DNA from 2 places in the Tolypothrix tenuis PCC 7101 genome. Region 2 is predicted to be linked to the other one. Evidence: riboswitches for the same ligand, from Rfam matches in the RefSeq annotation. Region 2 holds a riboswitch; the other holds the start of a gene.

Region 1 (7,501 bases), 3.7 Mb from region 2:
ATTGAAGAACGCGATCGCTTAAGAAATGTTTTAAAGGAACAAGCAGGCGAAAAAGAGAAAGCCAAAATCCCTGTAATTGGAGTTGTGCAATCAGGAAATTCTCGGCAATTAGTCCGCTTTGGTAGGCAATTTTGGGTACAAGATTCTCTCAGTGCTGTGATTGCTCTCGAGAATGCGAGATTCCCAGCTCAAATTAAACCTTTGACTGGTAGTTAAAGATACAACACTAGAACTTCATCAAGTTTGATTCATGATGTGCTTCCAGTTATTATACTGATAATTGCTGGACTAGCTTGACATACGATTTACTACAGCGTCAACAGTAGATAGCCTTAGACAAACGGCAATCGATTTAAATTTTTTGGTTACTTCTGCGGATGATAACTTCCTCTTTTGCATGGTATCTTTTGATGCCATGCCATATAGGCAATAATCAGGGGAAGGAGATCAGACTTGATGATGGTAACTGAGTTACATAAATTTGTATCATATTGTAGAAAAATACAGCCTCAAACTCAAGAAGATATCAAAAAATTTTTTGAGGGTGTGCTTTTTTTCCCTTATGATAAAGAACTGCTATTACAAGCTTATTTATTCCTGAACCTGAATAAGTTATTTCCTTCCTGCTCAGAATTATTATTATTTGAAAAATCGCCAATTGCAGATTACACTGATTTGGGAAAATGTGATTTTGTCTATTTGACAAATCGCGGTAATCTATTTTTAATAGAAACTAAATTTATTGACACGGAAGCTACAGGTGCAACCGAAAGAAAAAGAAGGAATAAGCACAGAAACAAGGTTTTTGACCAAGTTATTACCTTGAAAAGCCGATTTAGTGAATACTGGAATATTAGAAATGACCAATTAGAATGTGGCGTTTTTACAACCGATCCAGAAATAGATTGGCGTGGTAACGATGCCAATGTCATAACTAAATCTATAACTATAGACAATCTTGAAGAATGGCGAGTAAATTATAGAAAGTACAATCAATTTGACAATCATTAATTTATTTGGCTGTGGATGTTATCAGTTTCATTTATTGAAAATATTTTTATTAACCCGATAAATTCAGAATACAACCGTACAAGCCAGCACTAAATTTAATATTTGCCATTTAAAAAGCAAATCTTTAAACCTGATTGTTTAACTTGTTCCCCACGCCAAATTTTAAGTTTAAAATTCTCACCCTTGTAGTATTAAAACTACATTTTCAAATCAGGCTCACTCCACACAGTAATTTTTGTTTACAACTTCACCACAATTAAAGTAGTATTTTTGTACTAATAACCTGTTAAAATGCCTTAACAGCTAGTTAGTCTTGTTAAAAAGTATGAAAGAATACAAAACAACACCTAACCTGGCAATTGTGCCATTTCCCACAAAAGCAGCAAAGACAGCGATCGCACCATTGCAATTGCCAAAAGACGATATAAGTGATGAGTGGCAGCGTTTATTATCGCAAGTACAATGCATCAATCAAATGGCTGCACAGTTAGAAGCGATGATTTTAGAATTCAAGGCGATCGCCAGCAAATTACAAGAGAAAAGCAAGCCGCATCAAAGCACTTGTCAGTATTTACCTTTGGCTATCCCTTGGGTGAGACAACAGTCAGATGAGTCATTTATTCTCACAACCCGCAAAATTGATTTATTTCAAGCCGAAAAAGAAGCGCAACAGCTAGCACAACAACTGCGTCAGCAAAGCCGTAGCAAAGAATTGCGATCGCAGTAAGGAATCAAGGCAGGGGGCAGGGAGCAGGGGGCAGAGGGGACTAAGATTAGTGTTATATCCAGAAAAATGATTGATTTTTGGGATTTCCCTAATATAAGGATGATAACCAAATACAGTTCAGTTAAGAAAATTAATTGATCACAAAACCAAAAAACCAATTACTCAACAAAAAAACAGAACAATAATTTTGGAGGGGGTTTGGGGGACGCAACCGTCACCCAATCGGGGGTTTGGGGGAGAATCCCCCAATTGATCTGACTTTTTTAATAAGTGAAAAATCAATCCCTAATGAGCTTCACCCAAGCGTACTGGGTAATCACCCTAATCAACAAATCTTAAAGTTCTCAGGGTGCAACTACAGCCCAACCAATAAACTGTAAAAGCTATGCTGATTAAAGTGGTACTCGATACCTCTAATTTAGAGGTCGTAGTGCCACTTGCTATTGTTAGTCAGGAAAAACTATCCTACTGGCAAAGCGCAAAGCTGAAATTGCCCTAAGATTTGCACTCACGAAAATGAGGTAAGGAAAAAGTGTTAAAAACTCTTTTGGTAATCGCCATTGGTTTCTTACCCTCCCTGTTCTCCTTATGGATAATCCGTAAAACTCATGTACGGACGAGGTTAAGGATGAGACAAGCCGCTATTAATGGCTCAAGGCTGAGAGCAAGACAAATTAGGCAGATTGAAGGCGATCGCTATTATTTAGAAGGCGTAGGTTATCTGGTTGGCGATATTAGCTGCAAATTTAATGCTCGTTCCGGACATATTCGCTGTGCTGTGAATCCCAATGGCCCATGTCAAGGATGTCGTCACTATGAACCGAGAGAATTAGCTGAGAACGAATCGAAAGAATATGCGTAAATATATATAAGATTTCCAATTAATAATTACGAATTACAAATTACGAATTATTAATTATCCCCTAATGCTATACTTTGTCTTAATTTAATGGGTTCTGATGGATAGCACCCATCAGACGTAAGGGGGAAAGTTCGGTGTAAATCCGTCGCTGTCCCGCAGCTGTAATCTCTTATTGAGTAAGTCAGAATGCCCGCCTATTAGTTATTGTGGAAACACATCTGCGAGGTACAGATGCGGTCTTATTTAGTATTGTTGCAAATAATTTATCCAGATCTGCCAACAAAGCGGCGGATATTGTTTGTTAAATACCAGAGTAGCGATCGCTCAACGAATTTTGATTGCCTACACTGTATTACTTAACAACTATGGATTTATTTAAAAAATTGAGCCAGCTTTTATCAGTAGCTAAATACCAAAAATGTCAAGATGCCTATAGCTGTGTAGCCAGTATAACTATGTGGCAATTTTGACTAATGTAAAGTTGTACTGCTACCACCTAGATTTATGCATCATATTATGTTGCATAGTCCTAATTGCTCTAGCTAATTAGTCAGAATTTGGATACTATTTGAAATCTGCTGAAACATCAAAATGAGAAAAAATCGCCTTAAGCTACATTTAGTTTTATTAGCATTAGGCAGCTTGTATTTTATAGTAGGCTTACCTAAACCTGCCTATGCGATGCACATTATGGAAGGCTTTTTACCAGTGCAGTGGGCAATTTTTTGGTGGGTAGTCGCCTTACCATTTTTTGTTTTAGGATTGCGATCGCTAACTCGGATTACCCAAGCTAACCCGCAGCTGAAATTACTCTTGGGGTTAGCAGGGGCTTTTACATTTGTGCTATCAGCTTTAAAACTGCCTTCTGTTACAGGTAGCTGTTCCCATCCTACAGGCACAGGGTTAGGCGCAGTCTTATTTGGCCCTTTGGCGATGTCAGTTTTAGGTAGCTTGGTGCTGTTATTTCAAGCTTTGTTACTTGCACATGGTGGTTTGACAACATTGGGAGCTAATGCTTTTTCAATGGCGATCGCGGGGCCATTTGCAGCTTACTGGGTATATCAACTGACAATGCGGCTAACTGGTAAACAAAGAATCGCCATATTTTTAGCAGCCGCTTTAGCAGACTTACTCACTTACATTATTACTTCTTTCCAGCTAGCTCTAGCTTTTCCTGCACCTGTGGGTGGCTTTATTGCTTCATTTACCAAGTTCGCGGGAATTTTTGCGATTACTCAAGTACCCTTGGCAATTAGTGAGGGTTTGCTGACAGTCCTAGTGTGGAACTGGCTACAATCATACAATCCTCAAGAATTAGAATTATTGAAATTAATTAAACGGGAACCCCAAACTAATGAAACAGTCTCATAAGGGATGGAATAACTGGTTTTTGGTGATTGCAGTGATTGGTTTAGCAGTCGCGCCGTTAATATTAGCACGCGATGCCGAATTCGGTGGTTCCGATGGCGAAGCTCAAAAGGCGATCGCGCAAGTAAAACCAGGATATGAACCTTGGTTTCAACCCTTATTTCAACCACCTAGCAAAGAAATAGAAAGTTTATTATTTGCATCCCAAGCAGCTTTAGGTGCTGGAGTTATTGGTTACGCTATTGGCTTATATAGAGGACGTTCGCAACAGCAAAGAGATCAAGAATGACGCTGCAACTAGACAGTTTAGCCTACACCAACCGACTCAGACATATACCACCAGAGCATAAAATAATTTTTGCGATCGCTACTCTTATAATTTCTCTTTGTACCCATCCATTAGGACAAATTCTCATTGCTTTGTGGATGGGTATTTGGATAGTTATCTACGCTAAAATTCCTGCTAGCATTTACTTGAAACTATTAATAGTCGCCAGTTTTTTTTGGTTAACCAGCTTACCAGCGCTGATACTCAATAGCACTTCTCTTGCTAATTCAGCCAGTGTGCTACCAGACTCATGGTCAGGATTAATGCTCGGACAATATTATTTTTACATTAGTCGTAGTGGTAGCGAACAAGCATTAGCAATTTTCACCAGAGCATTAGCTTCTATTTCTTGCCTATATTTCTTAATGTTAACTGTTCCTTTCACAGAAATATTACAAACTCTGCGCCGCATTGGATGTCCTATGCTTTTGACAGAACTTTTGTTGCTGATGTATCGGTTTATTTTCATTCTGTTAAGAACAGCTAATGAGTTGTGGACTGCTCAACAATCTCGTGATGGCTACCGGACTTGGCGCATTAGTATGAAGAGTTTAGCATTACTAATTGGGCAATTATTACAACGAACTTTACAACAATATAATCAGTTCTCTTTAGGATTAGAAGCACGCGGTTTTCAAGGTGAATTCCGAGTATGGCATCCTCATCGCTATCGTCCCCAACCGCGATATATCATAGAAGCAATTTTTGGCTGTGCATTATTAATCGCATTACAATTGTCTCAAGATGCAGGAATATTTACTCGAATTTGAGCAAGTATATTATAAATATTCAGGCTCACAGCAATCGGCTCTTAATGGTTTAACTCTGAGAGTACCTAAACACAAAAAATGTGCATTAATTGGTCAAAATGGTTGTGGTAAGACTACCCTATTTTTATTAGCTAATGGTTTGTACAAGCCTAACTCTGGAATGGTACGTTGGCGTGGTGAAGCCTTTAATTATAACCGTCATTATCTCAGTAATTTAAGACAAAAAGTTGGCTTAATATTTCAAGATCCAGAGCAACAATTAGTAGCAGCTACTGTTGAAGAAGATATTTCCTATGGTTTATGTAATTTAGGTTTACCGACAGCAGAAATTCAATTAAGGGTTGAGCAAGCTTTAGTTGAATTTGGCTTAACATCTTTAGCAGAAAAACCTGTACATCATCTCAGCTTAGGTCAAAAAAGGCGAGTTTCTATAGCAGATGTGATGGTGCTGCAACCAGAACTATTAGTATTAGATGAGCCAACTGCATATTTAGATGTCAAACATACTCGCAACCTAATGGCAACATTGAAAAAAATTCATCAAGCCGGAACTACTTTATTAATGGCAACCCACGATTTAGATTTAGTTTATCGCTGGGCAGATTGGGTTTTTGTGATGGATAAAGGGCGGCTAGTTTTAGAAGGTAAGCCTCAGGATGTATTTATGCAACGTGAACTGTTAGAAGAATTAGAGTTAGGTTTGCCATTAATATATGAAATGTTATTTGATGGGTTATCGCCTGAAGAATCAGCAGTTATTCAACGCATACAACAAAGGATATGGGAAAGAAATGAGTTAGATAATTGGTAATTGGTAATTGGTAATGGGTAATTGGTAATTTGAAAAATATCTTATTTATTATATCTTCATTAAGAAAAATCTCAAGGCACTACCAATAATCTCACGTGCCGCAACCTTCGCAGTAATATACCATTTATTTGATAGTCATTTGATAGTCAATTTAGCTTATCAATAACCTTTAAATAGTACTAAAGTACTTAATTTTAGCTGTCTCAAGATAAAAAATAAATCCCTGAAACCTTTGCTTTAAGCAGTTTTCAGGGATTTAAGCTGTTTACGGGACTGGTGCGTCTCGAACGCACGGCCTAGCGCTTAGGAGGCGCTCGCTCTATCCAACTGAGCTACAGCCCCAATGACGAAGCATTTATTATGATAGCAGTAGTTTTAACTAGACTGCCAGCTATCATCCCAAGAACCACCACCAGTTTCTAAACCACACAAAGAACTTTGTGCTTTGAGGATAATTCGAGGTTTGCCGTTAGTGCGATCGCGCAATTGTAAATCTAGTTTTCCTTTCATAGTATCTCGACAACAGTAAACTAAACCCTGCGCTGTCGGCGCTCGTAAAGGCGTACCAGGTAAATCTGTGGTTCCAATTAACTCTACTTCATAATCTGCGTTGTGTGCTTGCATTTGCCATCTACCCCAAGGTTGAATATTCCATTGAACTTTGGAGTTCCAGGGTACAAATTCATAAAATTTGCCTTGATAATGCACACCAATCATCGCTACAGATTCCATCCACCACAGCACACCTCTTCGTCCGCCACCTGCAGTTAATGCTAAGTCGGGTTCGTTGTGGAAGCTATTACAATTTAACCAAAACCATTTTTGCGGAAAAGCACCACCCCAATTTTTCTCTCCATAGGCTGGGGCGTTGGTGAATTCATAGATTTTGCCATTCCAATCAATCCAACCGCTAGCTAAACCATGAGCCATTAAAATTTGCCATCCGGGTTCAAAAATCTGCAAAAATGACAGCCAGCCAGCAGTGGATTGTTGCAGACTTCCATGATTACCCCAGGCATATACTGGCTTAATTTCGTACTGCCAACGACAATAATTCCCTGTAGCAGGGTCGCTAATTATGCCTTGATTTAAAGTAGCAGTAGCTTGATAGCCTTGTTGAACATGGCGTTCAAACTCTTGTGGGAGAAGGTAGAAGCTTTGGGTGGGTAAATCTGTTTTCCCCCAATGACCTAAACCTAAAACATCCCGACTAGCCCAAAATTTTTTCACATCAGGAAAAGTCCGGCAAAGATACTCATCTTGTGGCCCCAGAATTTGCGCTGCGCCACCACTGTGAGGTTGATTACCGATGGGGTCTTCAATTGAGTACATGAAGGCAAAAGTTTCACCACAGTCGGGTAAGGTAACTCGATAATACCAACCTTCAAAAAAGCGGCGGTTACTACCATCCCAGTGATAACCAGAATGGGGTGTTTGGGTGGTGTCGAGAAAGTTTCTGGGAATACTAAGCATAGTTTCAATATGTTGGCTATTTCCCAGTATGCACAAAAATGTCTATTGACTAGTCTGACTGAGTGATAGCGATTGCTATGGCTGTAGCAGGGTTATCACTAGATAGTAGTGAGAAATTTATACTCAGACTATGAGGTGTTTAGCTAAAACC
Region 2 (7,501 bases):
ATTACCAGATGGAATTGACGGTTGACGAGTACGACCCGCTAAAGATGCGATCGCCTCAACTCCTGGGATAGTAGCAACTCTTGCAGCTATTTCCGCTGCATCTCCCGTCCCACCTAAAATTAAAACTTTGGCATTTGTCATTTGTCATTTGGTCATGGGTAATGGGTAATTGGGTGTTTGGTGTTTGGTGTTTGGTATTGTCCAGTGGTGTCAACTTAACGTGAAACCCTCTTGGTTGCAAGGTTTCGCCCTCACCCCCAGCCCCTCTCCCACCAGGCTATCCATTACCCGGATCTTTCTCAACAAAACTACAATTTACTTAAAAATAGCTAGAAAGCTGAGTAGGTATAGTTTTGTCATGGGAAGTAAAAACGGGTAATGGAAGATGGAAAAGTGGGCATCAGAAGAATTGAGACAAGCAGACTTAGGAGATGCAAGAAGAAATAAACGTTTAATAAGGATAGTGGAAGATTTAGCAGCACAACCTAGTGCGAGCATACCGCAAGCTTGTGGAAATGTAGCAGCAACCACAGCAGCGTATGATTTTTGGAATTCACCATACTTTGAAGCAGATGATATTAGGAATGCCCATATCAAAAGTACAGTCTCTAGAATCAAAGAACATGAGACAGTGTTGATGATTCAGGATACAACAAATATAGATTTGACAAAACATCCAGCGACAAGAGGAATTGGTTATCTAGATCATAGAAAAAGCTTGGGATTAAAAGTACATACAGCGTTTGCAGCCAGTACAAACGGAGTACCACTGGGAATCATTAATCAACAAGTTTGGACAAGAGATATAGAAGATTTAGGAATAGCGAAAAAACGCCGTCAACGACAAATACAAGAAAAAGAAAGTCAAAGATGGTTAGATGGATTAGAGAGAACACAAGAGTTTGTGCCCACAGAAACAACAGTTGTCACTATGGGAGATTCCGAAGCTGATATATTTGACTTATTTCGGAAACAACGCCCGAGAAATTCACATTTACTCATCCGGGGAACCCACAATAGAAAAGTCAATCACACAGCCAAGTATTTACATCAAGCAATCCGTGCTACCTCAGTAGGGGGAACATTATTAGTAGAAGTAAAACGTAATCCAGAAGCGGCAGCTAGAACTGCAAAACTAATCATTAAATATGCAACATTTGAAGTAGATGTACCACGGCATCACATAGCACGTTCACAACTTAAACCAGTAAAATTACAGGTGATTTTAGCAGAAGAAGAAAATCCACCAGTAGGTGTTAGCCCGATTAGTTGGCTATTATTAACGACCCTAGAAATTAAGAATTTTTCCGCCGCCATACGTTGCGTCAAATGGTATACCTATCGTTGGTTAATTGAACGCTACCACTATGCTTTAAAAAGCGGTTGTCAAATCGAAGAATTACAACTCGAAACTGCAAAGCGAATCAATATGGCATTAGCTACATATTCAATTGTCGCTTGGCGTTTATTATGGCTCACTTACGAAGCCAGACATAATCCAGATATTAGTTGTGAAACTGTTTTAGAGATATTTGAATGGCAGTCGTTATGCGTACATTTTACTAAAAATCCGATTCCACCTCAAAAGCCACCAACTCTTAGAGAAGCTGTACGTATGATTGCCACTCTCGGTGGTTTTTTAGGGCGCAAAAGCGATGGCGAACCTGGAGTTAAGACTATTTGGCGTGGATTGCGACGATTACATGATATCGCTGCTACTTGGAAATTAGCCCGGCTAACCCACTAGCCAAATCAACAAAATCCGCAAGGGTATGTCAACAACAATCCATATGGATACATATTTTTCTCACTCTGTCAACCACAGCTAAGAATCCTCAACGTGAAATTACTCCTATAAATGGCTTTCAGCTTTGTTAAGAAAGATGTGACTAATGGATAGCCCACCAGGAGAGGGGAGCAAGAGATTCAATTCCCCTTCTCCTGTGGGAGAAGGGGTTAGGGGATGAGGGCGCGAGGTATTTGTACAACGCCCGCCCTATATAGCTTTTAGCTTAAGTTGACACAAATGGGTATTGTCCCCCCTCATCACCCTCATCCCCCTCATCACCCTCATCTACCCAGTCCCCAATCCCTAGTCCCCAGTACCCAATCTCCTCATCTCCCAATCGGGGGAATCTTCGCCAAAATCCCCTTTTTCAAGGCTGTTGGGCGTTCTGACCAAGGTAGTAAACCATCAGGCTTGCTGTAGTATTGACTAGCGCATTCCAACACAGCAGATGCACAATCATCCACAGCCAAATCACCAAACAGATATGTAGTTTTACCTTGTGCAGCCAAGGCGACAACGCAGGAACGGTTACAAGCACTCATGCATTCCACTTGCTGAATGGGAAACTGATCTCGCAACTCCCAATCTTGTGCCAGAAATTCCAGTTTTTGTAATAGTTTTTCCCCACCACTTTCGCCTACGCGTTTCCCATCTTGCCAAACACTGGCACAGGTTTTGCAAACAAAGAGAGTATGGGAAGACTCACCCAAATTACTAGTCGCAGAAATATTCACAGCAGTCATCTGTACCTCGCAGATGTGAGAACAAAACAATCAACATTGGTGGGCGTTCTGACTTACACAATTGAGAAATTTCGACTACTAATCTCAAATTGCTTCACAGTTGCGGGACAGTGCCGGATTTACACCGAACTTTCCCCGTTACCTCTGATGGCTGATCCCCACCAGAACCAAGTGACCTGTTCGATCATACACAACTCTGCGTCCCTGTGTGTTCACTCTTTGAAAGTGCTGAGTGCTGAGTTCTGTAAAGCCCTGCGGACATAGCTTTAGCCCATACATCAATACCATTCAGTTAAGAAAATTGATTGACCACAAAAACAAAAAACTAGTTACTCAACAAAAAACCGAAAAATTATTTTGGAGGGGGTTTGGGGGACGCAACCGTCACCCAATCGGGGGTTTGGGGGAGAATCCCCCAATTCTGCTGGCTTGTTTAACAAGTAATAAACGCTAATGATCTTAACCCAAGCCTATTTGCCCATACTGTTCATAGGGACTGTAAAAACATAAAAAAATCCCACGCCTTCAAGACTTGGGAATTTAGGTTTTATATTCAATTCAGGCATTAAAATCTTAAACCTACACCACCTTGCAAAGAAAAAGCAGTACCACCACCATTGCGGTAAGCATCAAAAGCGATAATTGCGTTACCAAAAAGTACAGTGTTGCTATTAGGAACGGTGTAATCAATTCCTGGTTGCAAAGCAAAGCTAATCTTATTCCCCACCGGAGATGGATCGTCACCACTAGCTAACGCCAATCCTGCACCCAAATAGGCATCAGTTTGCCAGTTAATGGGGACATCGTAAGAAACCGTAGGCACAATTGCTGTACCATGACCAATCAAAGCTTGGGCACGAAAAGAAATCGGTGATTCCAAAAGCTTATAACGAAAAGCCACCACCCCGCCAATTTGAGCCCCATCGCTCAGTCCCACAGAAGGGCCAACACCAACATAACTACCATAAGCAACTTGAGCTTGTGCTGGTTGAATGCTTGTAGCCATATTTAACAGCGAACTAGCCCCCAGAACTACAACCAAAGACCGGAGATGCTTCATTGCCCGTTTCCTCACACCATCTGAAATTGTAATGGTTCCTTTTAATACCTATGTTATCGCTGATGTTGGGCATTAGGCATGGGGCATTGGGTAATGGGTAATTGGTAATTGGTAATTGGCATTTTTTATTTCTCCCTCATCCCCAATCCCCATTACCCCTTATCCCCAGAGGGGGCCCCGAGTTCCCCAATCACCAGTCCCCAATCCCCAACCCTACGGACAACGAGGATGAATCCCGCCTTGAGTACAAATGTAAGCAAGCTGTTTGGAATCTAGGTTTTTAGCTTGAGAAAAATCAACTCCTTGCACTACAGCGGAAACGGAACCTTTAGATGGTGTTTGGACAAATTCATCTGCTGGGTCTTGTTTGCTGGGTGAAAGAACTGCATTCTTAAAATCAGCGCCAGCAACGTTTGCTCCCCGTAAATCAACAAGGCTCAAATCAGCATTTTGCAAGTTGGCGTTTTCCATTTGAGCAGAACGCAAAACTGCACCAGTCATCCGAGTAGCACTTAAGTTCGCATTGCTAAGATTAACACGTTCTAAATCAGCACCAGATAAATCTGAGCCTTGCCAATCGGTTTTGGTTAAGTTGGCATAGGACAACTGAGTGCCTATAGCTACTACACGACCTAAACGAGCTGCATATAAATCAGCTTCGTTTAATTTGGCATCACCTAAATCTGCTCCAGTTAAGCTGGCATTTTCTAATACTGCACCACGCAAATCGGCTCCCACTAGCTGGGCACTGCTGAGGTTAGCATTAATTAAACGGGCATCAGCTAAATTAGCTCTGTTGAGAGTGGCGCGGCTCAAATCGCTACGGTTCAACATTACACGGCTGAGATTAGCATCGGTGAGATTGGCTTGCTTCATCTGCACCTGAGTTAAATCAGCAATGACATCGTCGTAGGTGTCCCAACGACCATCTTCACCCACACTGCGAAAACGACTGCCTTTAAAGCTAGCTTGATTGAGGTTGGCAGATTTGAATTTAATTCCAGATAAATCAACGTTTTCTAAGACTAAGTTGAACGAGGAATTTTCTCCAGAACCGACGACACCTAATTGGCTGCGACTCAAATCAATGCCGTTGCTTTGACCACTGTAAACAGCGAGAATTTTGTTGATGGCTTTTTGATTGAGTTGTAATCTCTGGATTGCATTAGTACCTGCAGCCCCCATTTCCCCAGCAATAATTTGATTTTGAGTTTTTAGCTCAGGTAAAGCTTTAATCCCAATATTTGCCAAAGCTTGTTGTATTGTATCCACTAGCATAGGGTTGGTTTCTTTAACTAGTAGATCTGCTAAAAATTTAATTGCTTGGGGATCGTTGAGAGTACCCATAGCTACAATTGCACTGCGGCGTTCTTCAACAGTAGCAAATGAGCTAGAGTTCAGCTGTTTTACGAGTTCTAGAAACTGTTGTCCGTTGATTTGCTGCGATTTACGCTGTGTTTCTTGAGTTTGGATGTAGACTTGAGTGCCCACTAAAGTGGTTAACACGGCTACCATACTCACCAGTGTGACACCCATCAATGTGAGATTAGGATTACGCCGAATCAGTGCCACGAGGGGATGTGCTGGTGTATTGTCTGATGCTGTGGCTCCTTCTTGATCGTCCGCCAATGACTCAGCATCACTGCTGACAGCGGCTTGACTTTCGCGGCTAGCATCTGAGAAGGAAGCTGGTAAAGGGCGAGTAGCATCTACTGTATAAGTACCTGCCAAAATATCATGTATTGCCCGCCGCCCATTTTTTGCAGGTAAGCCAATTCCTTCAGAGGCGATCGCTAATAAGGCCAAAACTGCGAAAATTCCTAAGTTAGGAAAAGCTAAACTGTAGCGCCACAGCAGATAGGCTACAGATAACGGTACAGTCCAACGCCCTAATCCTTCGCGGATGACAACTGCGCCAAAACCCGGCGCTTTTCCTTGCTCGTTCACCACTTTAATCCCAAATCGACGTTTGGGAATGGTGCTACCTGTTTTTGCGAGTAGAAAGAACTGCCATGTCGAAAGTGTCACAGGCCCTAATAAAGCCAGGCTCCACAAAATATTAGTTGGCCAAGCTACGTTACGAATACCATAGCTCACAGGTAAAGCCAAAGGTCTAGCGATCGCTCTTTCTGTTACCACTAAAACAGGATTCAGAGGTACACGGTTCAAATCACTTCTGGAATTGGCATACACTCCCAAGCCGAAGGGAACCAAACCACTGGCAACCACCAGCGTCATTTCTGTCGCCCAAGCTGCAAAGCGCTTGCTTAATAATGGCAGTGAACTCGATTTTTCTGGGTCTTTTGACCTACTAGATTGATTATTACTTCTCCTAACAATTGGGGTCGCCATCGTATAATTCCCTTTAACTTTATTTCACACCACTACGGGATCGTTACAAATAGACTATTTTTTCTGCTGAAAACTATTAGACACAAAAAATTTGTATCCAACATACACCAACACTGCCAACACTGCCAGGCTAATTACAGAAGCTACAAGTTTTAATACTGTTTGCAACATTGCAATACCTACTACAGCCGTCACGCCTAAAAATACTATCTTTTTAGTTCCAGACAAGGTATTGAACCAGCTTTGCAATTTTGTTAGTTGCGAGTTTAAACTCTCAAAACTAAACTCAAATGGCTGTTTTTGTGTTTCTGGCTGGGAAACCTCTCTTGGGGAGGAATTAATCTCTGCCTCTAGGTTTTGGAGACGACGTTGCAAATCTTCATCAGGTTGAGGATTCATCTATCTTTTCTACCTCAGCTTATAAGCGGTTTTGTCTGTGATTCTAGCTAATGTATGTGTTTGCTAGACATTTTTAGTCAAGGCAGAGTATCTTTTTCTTAAAAAAGTACAGGCATAAATTTTTCAAACAGCTTCATGGCAAGGATTTCATGATTTATCATTGCTAATCCGGAAATTCCGAAATAGTACGGGACTTGCTATAAAACAAAGATTGATCAAGAAAAATCATACTGGTAACTTTGGTATATCACTTACCAGCAAGTGTGATTTATTTACAAATACTTACTATGCAACAACTTTATACTTTTTTCATCTTATTGAAGGTATATTTTTTTCTTTGAAAGATAAAATTTTATACTCTGTATTAGGGAACACAAATTTATTAGCATCGTCTCAAAACTTAGATTATGTTTAACAATATCGCTCGATCACAGTCGGGAGCATTAATTTAATAATATGAAAATGCACAGATTATTTACGGTTGTTCCCGCAGCTTTGGCGATGAATTTAGTTTTTACTGATGCTAATTTCGCCAAGAATCCCCCCAGCGTCATTAATGCCAAATTCCGGACAGAGCCGCTAGTTTTAAATGGCAATTCTGGCGGTTCTGTGGCGAGTAATTGTGGCAATATTCCCGCTGAACCCAGCCAAGTTATTAAGGTGGAAGAGTCACTACCTTATTTGCGCGTTACAGTTGAGAGTCAAGGACAACCAACGCTGCTGATTAATGGCCCTGGAGGACGCTTCTGTATTCAAGCAGATAGTTACTCCGGCGGAAAAGCAGAGATGTCTGGTTTCTGGCCAGCAGGAGAATACTCTTTTTACATCGGTGAATCATCAAAACGACAGTATAACTACACCCTCTCAATTTCGCAACAAAGACCGTCTCAATAAGACGGTTTTACTCACTGTTAGGATGTAGTTACGAGTGCTGAGTTTTGAGTAAATTAAGATTTGATTACAGAATAAAGCAGAAGGGGAACAGGATTTGTCGTTGACTTTTTCCTGTTCCCCTTCATCATTGAGAATTTATAAATAACCTGTTAATGGCTGTGGCTTAGATATAGTACATGAGTTCTTTCTCTCTGTGTTTGAGCCGTCGCTCACATAGGTCTTGCAGGGTATATTTTTCTAAAACCGCATTAGCCGCTTGACGTG

Evidence for each region. Region 2 has a riboswitch for cobalamin ahead of AACU25_RS16215 (DUF1636 domain-containing protein). Riboswitches for the same ligand answer to the same signal wherever they lie in the genome.
Region 1: another riboswitch for cobalamin. It lies ahead of AACU25_RS01085 (energy-coupling factor ABC transporter permease); the one in region 2 lies ahead of AACU25_RS16215 (DUF1636 domain-containing protein).

What each region holds. Positions count from the first base shown of each region.
Region 1 is NZ_CAWNJS010000001.1:267,083-274,583, forward strand. It holds gene AACU25_RS01065 (helix-hairpin-helix domain-containing protein) at 1-216, shown strand, start outside; gene AACU25_RS01070 (hypothetical protein) at 457-1,011, shown strand; gene AACU25_RS01075 (hypothetical protein) at 1,337-1,738, shown strand; gene AACU25_RS01080 (DUF6464 family protein) at 2,271-2,600, shown strand; cobalamin riboswitch at 2,673-2,812, shown strand; gene AACU25_RS01085 (energy-coupling factor ABC transporter permease) at 3,192-3,971, shown strand; gene AACU25_RS01090 (energy-coupling factor ABC transporter substrate-binding protein) at 3,955-4,257, shown strand; gene cbiQ (cobalt ECF transporter T component CbiQ) at 4,254-5,066, shown strand; gene AACU25_RS01100 (energy-coupling factor ABC transporter ATP-binding protein) at 5,041-5,877, shown strand; tRNA gene AACU25_RS01105 (tRNA-Arg) at 6,146-6,219, opposite strand; gene AACU25_RS01110 (tocopherol cyclase family protein) at 6,253-7,350, opposite strand.
Region 2 is NZ_CAWNJS010000001.1:3,979,188-3,986,688, forward strand. It holds gene AACU25_RS16205 (cobalt-precorrin-6A reductase) at 1-141, opposite strand, end outside; gene AACU25_RS16210 (IS4 family transposase) at 386-1,747, shown strand; gene AACU25_RS16215 (DUF1636 domain-containing protein) at 2,116-2,532, opposite strand; cobalamin riboswitch at 2,554-2,717, opposite strand; gene AACU25_RS16220 (hypothetical protein) at 3,098-3,592, opposite strand; gene AACU25_RS16225 (pentapeptide repeat-containing protein) at 3,806-5,944, opposite strand; gene AACU25_RS16230 (hypothetical protein) at 5,999-6,343, opposite strand; gene AACU25_RS16235 (hypothetical protein) at 6,800-7,237, shown strand; gene AACU25_RS16240 (RrF2 family transcriptional regulator) at 7,401-7,501, opposite strand, start outside.